2 linked regions of the Hoeflea algicola genome follow. The protein of the gene in region 1 interacts with the protein of each later gene in a pairwise test. Links are inferred from orthologs where the notes say so. Each region holds a gene or a part of one and is shown on either strand. Other genes may lie near its edges.

Region 1 (7,740 bases):
AATCATCGCCGCCGAGGCCCGTGGCGCGACGGTCAGGATCGAGGGCGCGTCAGTGCCGATCGCCACGCTGATCGAGGCGATTGAAGCGCCGGCCAAGCGGACTGTGTCCAGTCTCGCGGCCAAACCGCCGTTGTTCGAGCGAATGTTTTCTCCGCTCGGCAAGGCGATGTACGAACTGTTTGACGATCTGGTCGCATCGATGTTCATCCTCGGCTCGGCGGTGCGCGGTGCGCAGCTCAAGCTCAACCGTTCGTCCGGCATTTCGCCAGCGGCGATTGTCACCCAGATGGATCATATGGGCGTGCGGGCGGTGCCGATCATCATGTTGATGAGCTATCTGATCGGCGCCATCATCGCTCAGCAGGGCGCGTTTCAGCTGCGCTATTTCGGTGCCGAGGTGTTTGTCGTCGACCTGGTTGGAATTCTGCAATTACGGGAAATCGGCGTGCTGCTGACGGCGATCATGATTGCCGGCCGCTCGGGCAGCGCGATCACCGCCGAGATCGGCTCGATGAAAATGCGCGAGGAAGTCGACGCGCTGAAGGTGATGGGCCTGAACCCGATTGGCGTGCTGGTGTTCCCAAGGCTGGTGGCGCTCACGGTAGTGTTGCCGCTGCTGACGGTGGTTGCCAATTTCGCGGCGCTGGGCGGGGCCGCGACGGTGGCGTGGAGCTATTCGGGGATCACGCCGGATGTGTTTATCGGCCGTCTGCGCGAAGCCATCGACATGTCGACCGTGACCTCGGGCATGATCAAGGCGCCGTTCATGGCGCTGATCATCGGCATCGTCGCGGCAGTCGAAGGCATGAAGGTTGGCGGCAGCGCGGAATCGCTGGGTCGCCGGGTGACGGCATCGGTGGTCAAATCGATCTTCGTGGTGATTCTCGTCGACGGGTTGTTCGCCATGTTCTACGCGGCGATTGATTTTGAGGCGGGACCGGATGAACCAGCAAACGCCCAGTATAGACGGCGAACACGGCCCGGCGGACGAACGCGAGGTGGTGTTGTCCGTGCGCGATGTGCATGTCGCATTTGGCAGCAATGTGGTGCTGGATAAGCTTGATCTGGATGTCTATCGTGGCGAGATCCTGGGGTTCGTTGGCGGTTCGGGCACCGGCAAATCCGTGTTGATGCGCGCAATTCTGCGGTTGCTGCCGCGTCAGAAGGGTGAAATTCGACTGCTTGGCGCCGATTACGACAAGGTCGACGAGGCAACCCGGGTCGAGCTCGACATGCGGCTGGGCGTGCTGTTTCAGCACGGGGCGCTGTTTTCGGCGCTCACCGTGCGGGAAAACATCCAGGTGCCGATGCGCGAATATCTCGATCTTCCCAAGGTGCTGATGGACGAACTGGCAGAGCTCAAGGTGGAGATGGTCGGACTGGCGCCGGATGCGATCGACAAATACCCCTCCGAACTGTCAGGCGGGATGATCAAGCGGGCGGCGCTGGCGCGGGCATTGGCCCTTGATCCGGACCTGGTGTTCCTTGACGAGCCAACCTCCGGTCTCGACCCGATCGGCGCTGCCGAGTTCGATGAATTGATCGCCCGACTGCGAGATACCATGGGACTGACCGTCTACATGGTCACGCATGATCTGGACAGTCTGTTCTCGGTCTGCGACCGTATCGCGGTGCTGGGAAACAAGCATGTGCTGGTGAATGGAACGGTTGAGGACATGCTTTCGTTTGACGATCCGTGGGTACAGTCCTATTTCCGTGGCAAGCGGGCGCGGATGATCCCGGACCGGTTACCTGCAAGCAGAACTACGCCGCAGCAAGCTGGCAGCCAGAAAAGCGAAGCGACGTAATGGAAACGCGTGCAAATTATGCCATCGTCGGCTTCTTCACCCTGCTGGTGATGCTTTCGGCCTTCGGATTTGTCTACTGGATGGCGCGCTATGGCACCACCGGCGAGACGACCCAGTTGATCGTCCGCATTCCGGGCTCGGCCAACGGGTTGTCAGTGGGCTCGCCCTTGCGGTTCAACGGCATCCCCTATGGCGTGATCCGGCGGATCAGCATCGATCCCGCGAGCCCGAATTTCGTGATTGCCGAAACCGATGTGCGCACTGATGCGCCGATCTACACCGACACCCGCGCTGCGCTCGAAATTCAGGGGCTGACCGGTTCGGCCTATATCGAATTGCAGGGAGGCACGCCCACCAACCCGAATATCCTGCTGCAGGCGCTCGAAGCGGAGAAGGTGGCGGTAATTGAAGCCGACCCCTCCGGTGTGACCAATCTTCTGGCCACCGCTGACGAGATTCTCAACCGGGCCAACCGGGTGATCGGCCAGGTCGAAGGCTTCATTTCCGATGCCCGCTCGCCGCTGACCCAGACACTGAAGAACGCCGAAGCCTTTACGGGCGCCTTGCGCGACAATGCGGATGGCATCGACCAATTCCTCAAAAGCGTATCGAGCCTGTCGGGAACAGTGCAATCGCTATCGACCAGGCTTGAGGGCACGCTCGGTTCGGTCGACCGGCTGGTCAATGCCGTCGACCCGGAGAAAGTTGGCAACATCGTCACCTCGATCGACAAGGTGGCTGGCGACATCGCCGCGTCATCGGGTGATATCACCAAGACGCTCGAGAGTTTCAGGATCGCCGCGGAATCGCTGCAGAGCTTTGCCGCCGACGCGGGAGCGTCGCTGGAGAAGGTCGACAAGCTGGTGGCCGGGGTCGACCCCGCCAAGGTCGGTCAAACAGTGGACGACATTGCCGCGGCCAGCGCCGATGCACGCAAGGCACTTGCCGATGCGCGTGGCGTCGCCGAAACATTTTCGGCACGACGTGAAGACTTTGACGTGATCATCACCGATGTGCAGCAGATGAGCGGTCGCCTGAACGCCGCATCGGTGCGGGTCGACGGAGTTCTGGCCAAGCTTGACGGGTTCCTTGGCGAAGGCGACGCTTCGTCGCTGCTTGCCGACGCGGAAGCGACGTTGAAATCATTTCGCGATGTCGCCAATTCACTCAATGCCCGGATCGGGCCGATTGCCGACAATCTGCAACGGTTTTCAGGCTCCGGCCTGCGCAACGTCGAGGCGCTGGTCAATGACGCACGACGCTCGATCGAGCGCATCGAGCGATCGATTTCCAGCATCGAACAGGACCCGCAGCGGCTGATTTTTGGCGGAGATAGCGTCAAGCAATATGATGGACGGACGCGGCGTTGACTCTGGGGCGGATGCATCGCAAGACAAAGGTTAATGATTTCGAAAGATGCCGGATGGTGTCGGAGCGTGGAGTACGCGTGAAAATGGGTGGGCGGATTGCTGCAATCGCCATGTTGTCGGTTTTGACCGGCTGTGCCGGCGGGCTTGGCAAAGCCACGCCGCCCGACACCTATGGCCTTTCCGAGGCGCCACAGGTGAGCGGGCAGGTGGCCCGCAACCGGCAGATCCTGATCACCGAACCGACTGCGCTGAAAGCGCTCGATAGCGAGCAGATCGTGATCCGGCCATCGGCCTCGTCGATCCAGTATCTGGCCGATCTCGAAATGGTCGGACCGGTTGCCGAAGATCGTCCAGGACAAGCTGGTGCAGGCGTTCGAGAACACCGGCCGCGTTGGCGGCGTCGGCCGTCCGGGTGACGGACTGGCGATCGACTTCAAGGTACTGACGGCCATTCGCGCCTTCGAGATCAAGGCCGATGCCGGCGAGCAGGCGGTGGTGGAACTGTCGGTGAAGGTTCTCAACGACCGCAATGGCGTCGTCATCGCCTCGAAGGTGTTCCGTGCAACATCGGCGGTAACGGGACGTGGCAATGCCGCATATGTGCAGTCGCTGGACCGTGCTTTCGAACAGGTGGTCGAGGAAATGGTCGCCTGGACGCTGGCGCGGATCTGACGCGGGTTCCGTTCCTACGCCGGAATTTGTGACGCGTGTTGTGCCTTGCGGCAAAGAACGTTCAACGACCGCGCCACCGATAATACGTGACGGGATGCCCGGAACCTGGATGCCGAGCTTCGCGGAAGGCTCTCAATCCTTCGCGCTCATAAAACCGGCGAGCACGCGAATTTTCTGATGTGGTATAAAGTTCAAAGCCTGCTGGAATGACCGCCTTGGCGTGGTCGAGCAACCGCTTTCCAACGCCCGCTCCGATCTGGTCGGGCCATAGGAACAGTTCCGCGAGAATACGTTCCCTGGGCTTCAGGGCAACAAAGCCGACAATTGTGTGATCGACATGCGCAACGGTCACTTGCCAGCCGGCAGCCAACTCCTGATCCACCCGGTTCCGCAATTCGGCAAGGGTTGGCATGATCGGCGGCCCGACATTCGGAAGGCTTGCGCTGGTGTGCCAGATTTCGGCGATCCGGCTGGGATCGTCGTCTTTCGCGGGGCGGAGTTGGACTGTCGTCATCAATATGTTCCGTTGAGCGCTCCACCACATTGGCCACGACGAATTTGGCAGAATTGAAGCGCTGCGTTAGCGGCAGGTCGGAACATCATTGCGTCGATCTTCATCCACGCACCGCCTGGGCAGGGATGACGGCATGTGCCGCGCGTTGTCGGACGGGGGAGTAGCGGGAATTATACCGGACGGGCGGCATCAAAATTTGGGCCTGAAAATGATCAACCCCGCACGGGGCGGGGTTGATCATTTAATCGGCTGGTGTTGCGGTTTTAGTCGCGATCGAAACGACCGCTGGCGTGGGCCAGCATGGTGTAGACCTTGCCGGTATCCGAGGTCAGATAGGTCTGCGTCATCATGTTGTCGCGGTCGTTGCGGGCAACATCGCTCAGCAGCTTTTCGAAATCGGTGATGTAGCGGTCGACGGCTGCGCGGAATTCCGGCTCGCGACCATACTTGTTCTTGATCTCGTCGAAGGTCTGCTGACCCTTGAGTGTGTAGAGCCGGCGGGTGAAAACATCGCGCTCGCCGCGCTGATAGCGCCGCCACAGGTCCACCGATGCGTCGTGGTCGATGGCGCGGGCGATGTCGACCGACAGCGAGTTGAGCGATTCAACCACATGACGCGGGTTGCGCTCAGGCGTCGTTGGCTTGGCTGCGGGACGGGCGGCGGCCTGTTCCTCGCGCGATGCACCACGCAGGAGATCGCTGACCCAACCATCACTCTTGGCCGGTGGGGCTGTGGGGGTTGCTGGTTCGATGCTGCCGCGCAATGGTGCGCGCTGGGCAACAGCAGCCGGGGCACGGGGAGCGGGGGCCGGCTGTGGCCGGGGCGCAGCGGCCCGCGGAGCAGCGTGGGAAGCCGATGCCGCTACCTGGCGTGGCGCTTCGCTGACTTCGCCGCGTTGGCTCGACTGACCGACGATCTGAGAGAGTTCCTGCAGCGCCTTGATCTGGTCGGCGACCGCGCGGCGCATGGCGGCGGCACTCTCGCGGGTTTCTTCGGGCAGGTCGAAGGCGCCGCGCTTGAGCTCGCTGCGGGTTTCTTCGAGTTCGCGTTTGATCACCGAGGCCGACTGGCGCATTTCGTCGGTGGCGCCGGAGAAGCGGCTGATTGCTTCCTCGATTGCCGCGCGCATGCTTTCGCTCATGGTCCCGGCGGCGGTCTGGGCACGCCGTTCGGATTCGCCGAGCAACTTGCCGGCTTCGTCGACCGCTTCGCGCACGCCGTCACGCACGGAGCCGGCCAATGTCTGGGCGCGGCTTTCGGTCTGGCCGAGCAGCTTGCCCGCATCCTCGACGGCTTCACGCATGCTCACGCGCATCACGCCGGCTGCGGTATGGGCGCGGCTTTCGGTTTCGCCGAGCAGCTTGCCCGCGTCCTCGGCGGCTTCGCGCATGCTCTCGCGCATCACGCCGGCTGCGGAATTGGCCCGGCTCTCGGTCTCGCCGAGCAGTTTGTTGGCGTTTTCAGCTGCCGAGCGCAGTCCGCCTTCGAGCCGGCTGGCGGCGCGCTGGGACAATTCATCTGCACCCTCGAATGCCTTTTCGACAATGCCTTCGAGCGACCGCATGGTCTCCTCGATCTGTTCGGACCGGTTGACCAGCCCCACCGACAGCGCCTGCAGCGCCTCGCGACGTTCTTCCAGTGTCGTGGCCAGATTGGACTGGGCCGCGCCGAGAAGGTCGGAGGCCGAGGCAAGCACCTTGGAGTGATCGTCGAAGCGACCAGCGATGGCGCCAACCTGGTTGAGCGTGCGGCCAGAGATTTCGGTCAGGCGTTCGACCTTGCCGTCGAGCAGACGGGCCGATCCGGACAGCATATCGGCAGCCTTTTCGGTTGATGCCGAAAATTCGCCGGAGGTCTCGGTCAGCCGCTCGTTGGCCGCGCCGAGTGTCGAGGCGGCCTGGTCGATGACGCTGGAAATTTCGCGGTTGCTGACGCCCAGACGCTCGATCAATTCGCCAACATTGCCGCTCAGGCTCTGGTTGACGTTCTCGAGAGCTGACAACGTCTCGCTGGTGCGGTTGGTGATGGCGTTGATTAGCGCCGCGTTTTCGGCCCGCAGGCGGTCTGTCGAGTTCTGGGTGACCTCGGTCAGGCGGGTGGCGAATTCCTCGCCGCTGGCGGCGTATTGCTCGACCAGCGGGCGCGCCTGCTCGTCAATGACCCGTGACAGTTCAGCCGAACGGCTGGCGAGCATCGAATTGAGCTCCCGGGTGCGCTCATCGAGGGTGGAGTGAACTGCGGTGGCACGGGTATCCATGGCCTGTTCGGCATCGATCAACCGCTGCACGATGGCCGAGGCCTTCTGATCCAGGGCGTCGCCGACAGAGCCAGTGCGCGAGACCAGTGCCTCGCCGGTTTCGGCGAGCCGGGCGCTGATCGCGCTGGCCTTGCTGTCCAACGTCGACACAAGGGTCTCGGTGGTCTGGTTGATGCGACCGGTGATGTCCTGGGTCTTGCCGTCGAGCGTTGTGACCAGGTGTTCGGCGGTTTCGCCGATGCGGTTCGAAATCGCGCCGGTTTCGGCTTCAAGGCGCGCAGCCAGGGCTGCGGTCTGGTCGGCGAAACGGGCTTCGGTCGCATCCAGCGTGCTGGAAATCGCGTTGGCCTGATTGCCCACGGTCTGGCCGACGCGTTCGATCAGGTCACCGATGCGGCTGGCTTCGCTGCTCAGGTCGCCGGCGCTCACGGCTATGCGGCCAGCGATGTTTTCGGCGTGCGCGGCGAGATCGGCGGTGCGCTCCTCGACATGGCTGTCGAGCCGGCGGGCGAATTCGCGGGCCTGCTCGTCCATCCGGCCGGCAAAGCCGGTGCCGACAGACTGCAGGGTGTCGCTGGCCTTGAGCGCTTCGGCGTCCAGTCCGACAGCCGCATCGGCCACAGCCTCACGCAGCTTGGCGGCAAGCCCGGTTGCCTTGCCTTCGATGGTCTTGGAGACCGAATCGAGCCCGATGCCGAGCATGTTGTTCATGGTCGCCAGTCGCTCGTCGATGCGTCCGGTTCCCTTGGTGAAGGTGGTTTCGACCTGATCGACCGCGGTTTGGGTTAGTTCGGAGAAACGGGTGCCTTCGACATCGAGCGTCGCAGAAAGCCGTTCGGACGCATCTGCAAGGCTCGCGCGGATGCCGTCGGTGCGGGCGGCGAGGCGACTGTCAATGGCATCGGCACTTTCCGAAATGCCGCCAAACAGAGCCTGCGAGCGCTCGTTGAGGCTGCTGTCGATCCGCTCCGCACCGGCCGATACGGCGGCTTCGAAGTCGCCGATCCGCGAGCCGATGCTGGAGACGATCTCCGAGAGCTTCTGGTTCATGCTCGCATCAAGATGTTGAGCGTTGGCTGACAGTGCATTCTCGAGATCAGCAACCTTGGCCGCAAGTC
Region 2 (7,775 bases), 3.3 Mb from region 1 along the record:
GCCGGGATGCAGCACCTGTACCGGCACCCGCCTGCCCCATTCCGACCGCAAGGCGCGGGCCAGGCCATGCAGGCCGGCCTTTGAAGCAGCATAGGCCGGCACCATGGCCGATCCCTTGTGGGCCACCGAGCCGATGAAGGTCAGCGTCCCGCCGGATTTTTCCAGCAGCGGATACAGCGCCTGGGCCTGGGCGATTGCTGCGCCAAGATTGATGTCGAGCGTCTGGCGGATGGCGTCGGTGCTGTCAATGCCGTCGACGGCTGCGAAACCGGTACCGGCATTGAGCACGGCATTGTCGAGACGGTCCCAGCCAATGCCGTCAATTCCCCCGACCAGCGCCTGCGCCGAGCCTTCGGGATCGCTCTGATCGGCAAGAATGTATCCGGCGCCTTGCGGCAGAAGATCGGCGATCTCATCGTGCGGCTTGCGGCCGGAAAGAAGCAGGCGATGGCGACCCGAGAGCTTTTTTGCCAGCGCCAGGCCGATGCCAGCATTGGCGCCGGTGATCAGGATCTGCCGCGATCCGGCCCCGATCAAGCAACCACCCCGAAGGTCATGGCCGCATCGAGCGATGACAGCGGCGTGATCGCACCAAGTGCTGCCCTGGCTTCCGCCTCATCAAGCTTCATTTGTGCCACCAGGGGCTCCAAGCTATCGAATTTCTCCTCGCCGCGAAGCCACGATACAAAGCAGACGCTGCAGGTCTCGCCATAGAGATCGCCGGAGAAATCGAACAGATAGGTTTCCAGCAACAGCGCAGCGTCGTCCCCGTCTACGGTTGGGCGACGGCCGAAACTGGCGACGCCATCATAAAATTTCCCATCGGCACGGCGGAAGCGGACCGCATAGATCCCCGGCAACAGGCCGGTTTCAGACGGCAGCGCCATGTTGGCGGTCGGATACCCCAGGGTGCGGCCAAGCTTCTTGCCGTGCAACACCTCGGCGGAGACCGCATAACGGTAACCCAACAAGCCTGCGGCTTCGCCGACTTCCCCCAGCGCCAGCGCCCGACGTATCCGGCTAGAAGAAACCACATCGGCGTTTTCATCGCGGAAGGCGTCTACCAGCGTGACATCGAAACCATGGCGTTCGCCAGCTTGCGTCAAGTATTCGGGGTTGCCTTCACGGCCCTTGCCGAAATGAAAATCATAACCGGTCACGACGTGACGGACGCCAAGCTTGCCGCTGAGAATGCCGGTGACGAAATCATGGGCACTTTGCGACGAGAAAACTCTGTCGAAAGGATGCTCGACCACGGCGTCAAACCCGAGATGGCCGAGAATGGCAGCCTTCATGGCCGCCGGCGTAATCCGGAAAACCGGCTCGTCGGGGCGAAACACCGTGCGCGGATGCGGTTCGAAAGTCAGCACGCAGGCGGAAACGCCATCAGCTTCAGCGGCCAGGGTGGCCTGTGCCAACACCGCCTGATGCCCCCGGTGGACGCCGTCGAAATTGCCGATCGCCACAACCCCGCCCTTGAATTCCGCGGGGAACCTGGAGGCATCGTAAAGCCGTTGCGCCATTGCCTGTTTCACCATGAGCGTTCAGGCCAGCCATTCCATCCAATATGCCGGGGCGACGCCTTCAGCATTGAGGAAATCCTGCAACCGGGTTTCGTTGGTAACGCGGCCATCGAGATATTCGCGGGCATGAACGCCACGGGCGATGAAGATCGCATCGATGCCGTTGTCGAGCGCACCGCGGATATCGGTGGCAACGCCGTCACCGATCGCCAGAGTCCGCCGCTTGTCGGCGGTGCCGCGCAGGGCTTCGGCCCGAGCCATCGCCTCGCGGTAAATCGGCGCGTGTGGCTTGCCGGCGATGCGAGTTTCGCCGCCGATTTCGGTATAGATGTCTGCCAGTGCGCCAGCGCAGGGCACAAGCCGGTCGCCGCGCTCGACCACGCGGTCGGGATTGGCGCAGATCAGCGGCAGGCCACGTGCCTTGAAATCCGTCAGCAGGGCGCGGTAGTCCTCGGCGCTCTCGGTCTCGTCATCGAGCAGGCCAGTGCACAAGACCGCATCGGCCGCATCCGGCTCGACCAGCGTGACGTCCAACCCTTCAACCAGGGAAATATCACGTTCAGGCCCGAGGAAATAAATTCCGCCCTGCGCGTCTGATACCAATTGCCGTGTGACGTCGCCCGAGGTGACGATGTCATCCCAGCAGGCAGGGTCGACGCCGATGGTGTCGAACTGGCGGATCACACCGGCCGCTGGCCGTGGCGAATTGGTAATCAGAATCACGGTCTGGCCACGCTCGCGCGCCGCTTTCAGGGCCTCTACCGACAGCGGGTAGGGGTTGACGCCATTGTGGATAACGCCCCATACGTCGCACAACAAGATGTCGGCGCGGTCAGTCAATTGATCGAGATCGGTGATCTTGCGTGGCATGGGCAGCGGTTCCTTTCGGGCATTGGATGTCGCCCAGCTTGCAGGCGAATACAAGACCCCGCCGGAATTTTAGCATTTGCACGGCCGAACGCAGCCTGATTGCACGCCCAACTCTTGACTCTTCCAAACCGCAGACTTATCTCGGCTTCGCTAGCACTCTCCATGAGTGAGTGCTAGCACGTAACTCGATGAGGCCCAATACGGGGTCTCAGCCGCTTCTGTCATTCGATCAAGGAATATAGACAATGGCAAAAACCACGTTCCGTCCGCTCCACGACCGCGTTGTCGTTCGTCGTGTTGAGTCCGAAGAAAAAACCAAAGGCGGGATCATCATTCCGGATACCGCCAAGGAAAAGCCGCAGGAAGGCGAAATCCTCGCCGTTGGTTCCGGCAACCGTGACGATTCCGGCAAGCTCGTGCCGCTCGACGTCAAGGCCGGCGACCGCGTGCTGTTCGGCAAATGGTCCGGCACCGAAATCAAGCTTGATGGCGAAGACCTTCTGATCATGAAGGAAAGCGACGTCATGGGTATCCTCGGCTAAGCCGAACGACCACCCACACAGATCCTATCTGCCTCAACACGATGGGCCCAGGCCCGGGAGTTAAGTTAAATGGCTGCTAAAGAAGTAAAATTCGGTCGTAACGCACGCGAGAAAATGCTCCGTGGCGTCGACATCCTCGCCGATGCGGTGAAGGTAACCTTGGGCCCCAAGGGCCGCAACGTCATCATCGACAAGTCCTTTGGCGCTCCGCGCATCACCAAGGACGGCGTGACCGTTGCCAAGGAAATCGAACTCGAAGACAAGTTCGAAAACATGGGCGCACAGATGGTGCGTGAAGTGGCGTCGAAGACCAACGACATCGCCGGCGACGGCACCACCACTGCAACCGTGCTCGCCCAGTCAATCGTCCGCGAAGGCGGCAAGGCTGTTGCTGCCGGCATGAACCCGATGGACCTCAAGCGCGGCATCGACATGGCCGTGACTGAAGTCATCGCGGACCTGCAGCGCAAGGCCACCAAGATCAAGACCTCGGCTGAAGTCGAACAGGTCGGCACGATCTCGGCCAATGGCGAAAGCCAGATCGGCAAGGACATTGCCGAAGCCATGCAGAAGGTCGGCAACGAAGGTGTCATCACCGTCGAAGAAGCCAAGACCGCTGAAAGCGAACTTGAAGTCGTTGAAGGCATGCAGTTTGACCGCGGCTACCTGTCGCCTTACTTCGTGACCAACCCAGACAAGATGTTGGCCGAACTCGAAGACGTCTACATCCTTCTTCATGAGAAGAAGCTGTCGAACCTTCAGGCCATGCTGCCTGTGCTCGAAGCTGTGGTGCAGACCTCCAAGCCGCTGCTCATCATCTCGGAAGATGTTGAAGGCGAAGCTCTTGCTACGCTCGTGGTCAACAAGCTGCGTGGCGGCCTGAAGATTGCTGCCGTCAAGGCTCCTGGCTTCGGCGATCGCCGCAAGGCAATGCTCGAAGACATCGCCATCCTGACCGGCGGTCAGGTGATATCCGAAGACATCGGCATCAAGCTCGAAAACGTGACGCTTGAAATGCTGGGTCGCGCCAAGAAGGTGTCGATCACCAAGGAAACCACCACCATCGTTGATGGCGCTGGCAAGAAGAATGAAATCGAAGGCCGGATCACACAGATCAAGGCTCAGATCGAAGAAACTTCTTCGGACTACGATCGTGAAAAGCTGCAGGAACGTCTGGCCAAGCTTGCTGGTGGCGTTGCCATCATCCGCGTCGGCGGTGCAACTGAAACGGAAGTCAAGGAACGCAAGGATCGCGTCGACGACGCGCTCAACGCTACCCGCGCTGCCGTTCAGGAAGGCATCGTTGCCGGCGGCGGCACTGCGCTGCTGCGTTCTTCCGTGAAGATCACCTCCAAGGGTGCTAATCAGGATCAGGAAGCCGGCATCAACATCGTTCGCCGTGCCCTGCAGTCGCTGGTTCGCCAGATTGCTGAAAACGCAGGCGACGAAGCTTCGATCGTGGTTGGCAAGATCCTTGAAAAGGACGAAGAAAACTGGGGTTACAATGCCCAGACGTCCGAATATGGCGACATGATTGCCATGGGCATCGTCGACCCGGTCAAGGTTGTTCGTACGGCTCTGCAGAACGCAGCTTCGGTTGCTTCGCTGCTGATCACCACCGAAGCCATGATTGCCGAAATTCCGAAGAAGGAATCGGCTGGCGGCGGCATGCCGGACATGGGCGGCATGGGCGGCATGGGCGGCATGATGTAACAGGGCGCCTGCCCCGTTACAGCTTACTGTCTAGCTTATGTACGTGTTCCACATCGCTTCAGGCCGCCAGCCGGCCTGAAGCGAAAGCACCGAAGCCGGACTCCTCACAGGACCCTGCGGCCAATGTGCAGGCACAAAATCAGGGGTGGTTTTCGAACCACCCCTTTTTGCTATCTGCGCACGAGCCGCGCGGCGCTCAAAGCAACAGCCGCAGTGCCTACGTAGGTCGGACTTGTATGTTGCGACGCAAAAATGCGATATCTGGATATGCAAATTTAGCGATGGGTTAACCAATAAATGAAAAACAGAGGATAGGATGGATCAGACGACGCAGCACCTCTCATCAACAGGATGCGTAGCCTGCGGCGACTGACTTCGAAAAGATTGGAACGCCGATCCACGGAGCAATCCGGATCTGACTGCACAGGTCGGGTCGGCAAGATCCAACATCAATTCATACCTGAGCACGCATGATGCGTCGTCAGGGATCACAGCACACAACGCAGATGCTCCATTTCACCAGGCCCGCCGGGGTGTTTCTTGTTCAAGATAACGAAAGCAGATGGCACAACGAGTTTTGGTGCGACGCCGCAGGGCTTTGTCGCACCGGATCAGGAACTCGTCTCCCATTTTTGCCGAACCGAAAGCTGGACGGCCAATCTCGCCACCGGCGCGTTTCGACTCGGGCCTGCTGCGCGGCATTACCATGGCCTCGCCGACACAGGTGATCTGGGACTTCTCAACCTGGTGCGATGCTATGATTCTGGCTCCCGGCAACATGTGCTGGGATTGTTCGAGATGGCGGCCATGCAGGCCTCATCTTTCTGCTTTTCCACAACCATCATTCATGATGGTGGTCACCTGCCGATGATGTGCATCGGCGAATCCTCGAATTTCAACGGGAATGGCGGCGGCTCCATCAATGGCCTGTTCATGTTTGCCCATTTCGTCGTCGCTTAATCTTCGGAATATTCAGCAGCACAGCAGCATGGTTATAGCCCTGATTGTTCGGGGGTAATCCGTGCATCGTGCAAATGCGCGTAATTGTGAACAATATGTCTCCACGTGTTCAGCTATCTTGTCCGCGACCAAGACTGTATGGCTCCGCAACATTCTTTCTACAGGAGACTTACATGTCGGTTAACGTTCAACTTCTGCTCGCTCGAGTCCTTTTGAGCATCATGTTCATCCTTTCCGGATGGGGCAAATTCGGTTCGGTGGAAGGCACTACCGGCTATATCGCCAGCCTCGGCCTGCCGCTCCCGGCCCTCGCCGCATGGCTGACCATCGCGCTCGAAATCTTTGGCGGACTTGCCATTCTGATCGGCTTCATGACCCGTCCGGCCGCCTGGGCGCTGGCCGCGTTCTGTGTCGCAACCGCATTCCTCGCCCATTACCAGCCGGCAGACCAGATGCAGATGATCAGCTTCATGAAAAACATCGCCATTGCCGGCGGTTTCCTGGCGCTGGCTGCGGCCGGTCCCGGCGCATGGTCGGTCGACGCACGCCGCACGGCGTAAGCAGCAAACGCCCTTATCGCCAGACTGAAAACACCCTTGACCCGGCGTTGATATGCGCCGGGTCTTTTTGCATGCATGGCAGCGTCGCTATGGGAGGCCGGTCAAGCCGGATCCGCAGAGCCACCATTGCCGACGAATTTGCGGATGGCAAACATACCCGCAGCGGCAAAGCCGATGATGACAACAATTTCCAGACTGCGAGAGGAGAAGTAGTCCTCGCCGCCAACAAGCATCATCAGCACGCCGAACATGAGTCCTGCGGCCACCAGCACCGCCAATAGAGCTGGCGTCAACTCCCCGCGCAACAACGGCGAATTAGGCGAGACAGCTGCCAGCCGCGCCAGGATAGCCAGAACGAGCATGGACACCATAAGCACCACAAAACCGATCGAAAACTCCATGGGACACCCCCAATCCAAAATCATCCCGAAGCCTGGGAACGAGGCTGAACCGGTCGTGATGAGGCTTTCTGGTGGGCGGAGCCAATCGCATGAACAAGGCGAATGCCGTTCGGATGCGAGGGACGCGTTCAGGCCGGATCTGTTCCGGATCAAGTCAATTTTGCCGCATTCTCTGAAAAATGCAAGCGGACCGCCAAGCGTCAGAATGCCGCTTGGCACTGCTCCCGACGTCTGCAATTTTCCCAGTGTGTTTCGAAAAATGCTGTTCCGAACACCCCTTTAACGCATTTCAGCCCGCAACAGCGCGGACCGCGGCAAGCAGGGCGGCCATGCGCGGGTCGCCATCATGTTCGGGCTTGCGGGCGCGCACCAGACAGGCTTCCGATTTCAGGATCACGCCATCCGACAGGATCCGCAAATGATTGGCAGTAAGCGTCGACCCGGTGGAGGTGATGTCGACGATGATGTCGGCGGCGCCCGAGGCCGGAGCCCCCTCGGTGGCGCCCAGGCTCTCGACAATCCGATAGAGCTGAATGCCGTGCCGGGTGGAGAAGAAATTCTGGGTCAGCCGCCAGTATTTGGTAGCAATCGTCAGCCGGCGGCCGTGGCGGGCGCGAAAATCGGCGGCCACATCACCAAGGTCGGCCATGCTGTCGACATCCTTCCAGATGTCGGGCACGGCAACCACCACGTCGGCATGACCGAAGCCGAGCCGGGCGCAGATCTCGACACGCTCATCCGCGCGGACAAGACTTTCGCGTACCAGGTCCTCACCGGTGACGCCCAGATCGACAGCGCCGGCGCCCAGTTCCCGGGCGATCTCGGAGGCCGAGAGGAACGCCACCTCGACATCGTCGATGCCTTCGACGCGACCGCGATAACTGCGGTCATTGCCGATCGCCGAGACAGCCAGCCCGGCGCGGGCAAAAACGGCAATGGCACCGTCCTTCATGCGGCCCTTGGACGGCAGTGCAATGGTAAGTGTCATGCGCCTGCCCTCACTTTTTCAATCCGGTCGAGCCAGAGCGAGAAGCCAACCGCGGGGATCGGTTCGCGCGCACCCAGCAGGGCCATCAACCGGTCATAGCGACCGCCACCGGCCAGCACCGGAGCTCGGTCACCGGCTGCAATCTCGAATACCAGGCCGGTATAGTAATCCAGCGGCCGACCGAAGGTTGCGCGCCAGCGAATTGCGCCAAGATCCTC

Evidence for each region.
Region 2: the proteins of OEG84_RS06135 (region 1) and groL interact in binary tests that used the Escherichia coli proteins (3 or more experiments, as listed by UniProt). The link is inferred for Hoeflea algicola from one-to-one orthologs.

Annotation. Positions count from the first base shown.
Region 1 is NZ_JAOVZR010000001.1:1,228,132-1,235,871, reverse strand. The notes cover bases 1-2,874. They hold OEG84_RS06135 (ABC transporter ATP-binding protein), read left to right. Parts: upstream 1-941; coding sequence 942-1,808; downstream 1,809-2,874. Other genes in these bases: OEG84_RS06130 (MlaD family protein), read left to right, coding at 1,808-2,874. In the rest of the region: more of OEG84_RS06130, read left to right, coding at 2,875-3,178; OEG84_RS06120 (GNAT family N-acetyltransferase), read right to left, coding at 3,912-4,262; OEG84_RS06115 (apolipoprotein A-IV repeat region-like domain-containing protein), read right to left, coding at 4,628-7,740. UniProt on the Escherichia coli protein: Part of the ABC transporter complex MlaFEDB, which is involved in a phospholipid transport pathway that maintains lipid asymmetry in the outer membrane by retrograde trafficking of phospholipids from the outer membrane to the inner membrane.
Region 2 is NZ_JAOVZR010000001.1:4,488,027-4,495,801, reverse strand. The notes cover bases 2,418-5,326. They hold groL (chaperonin GroEL), read left to right. Parts: upstream 2,418-3,004; coding sequence 3,005-4,648; downstream 4,649-5,326. Other genes in these bases: OEG84_RS21775 (hypothetical protein), read left to right, coding at 5,189-5,326; groES (co-chaperone GroES), read left to right, coding at 2,639-2,935. Also shown: OEG84_RS21800 (SDR family NAD(P)-dependent oxidoreductase), read right to left, coding at 1-537; OEG84_RS21795 (bifunctional riboflavin kinase/FAD synthetase), read right to left, coding at 534-1,538; OEG84_RS21790 (TIGR01459 family HAD-type hydrolase), read right to left, coding at 1,545-2,393; more of OEG84_RS21775, read left to right, coding at 5,327-5,608; OEG84_RS21770 (DoxX family protein), read left to right, coding at 5,782-6,168; OEG84_RS21765 (hypothetical protein), read right to left, coding at 6,270-6,569; hisG (ATP phosphoribosyltransferase), read right to left, coding at 6,859-7,557; OEG84_RS21755 (ATP phosphoribosyltransferase regulatory subunit), read right to left, coding at 7,554-7,775.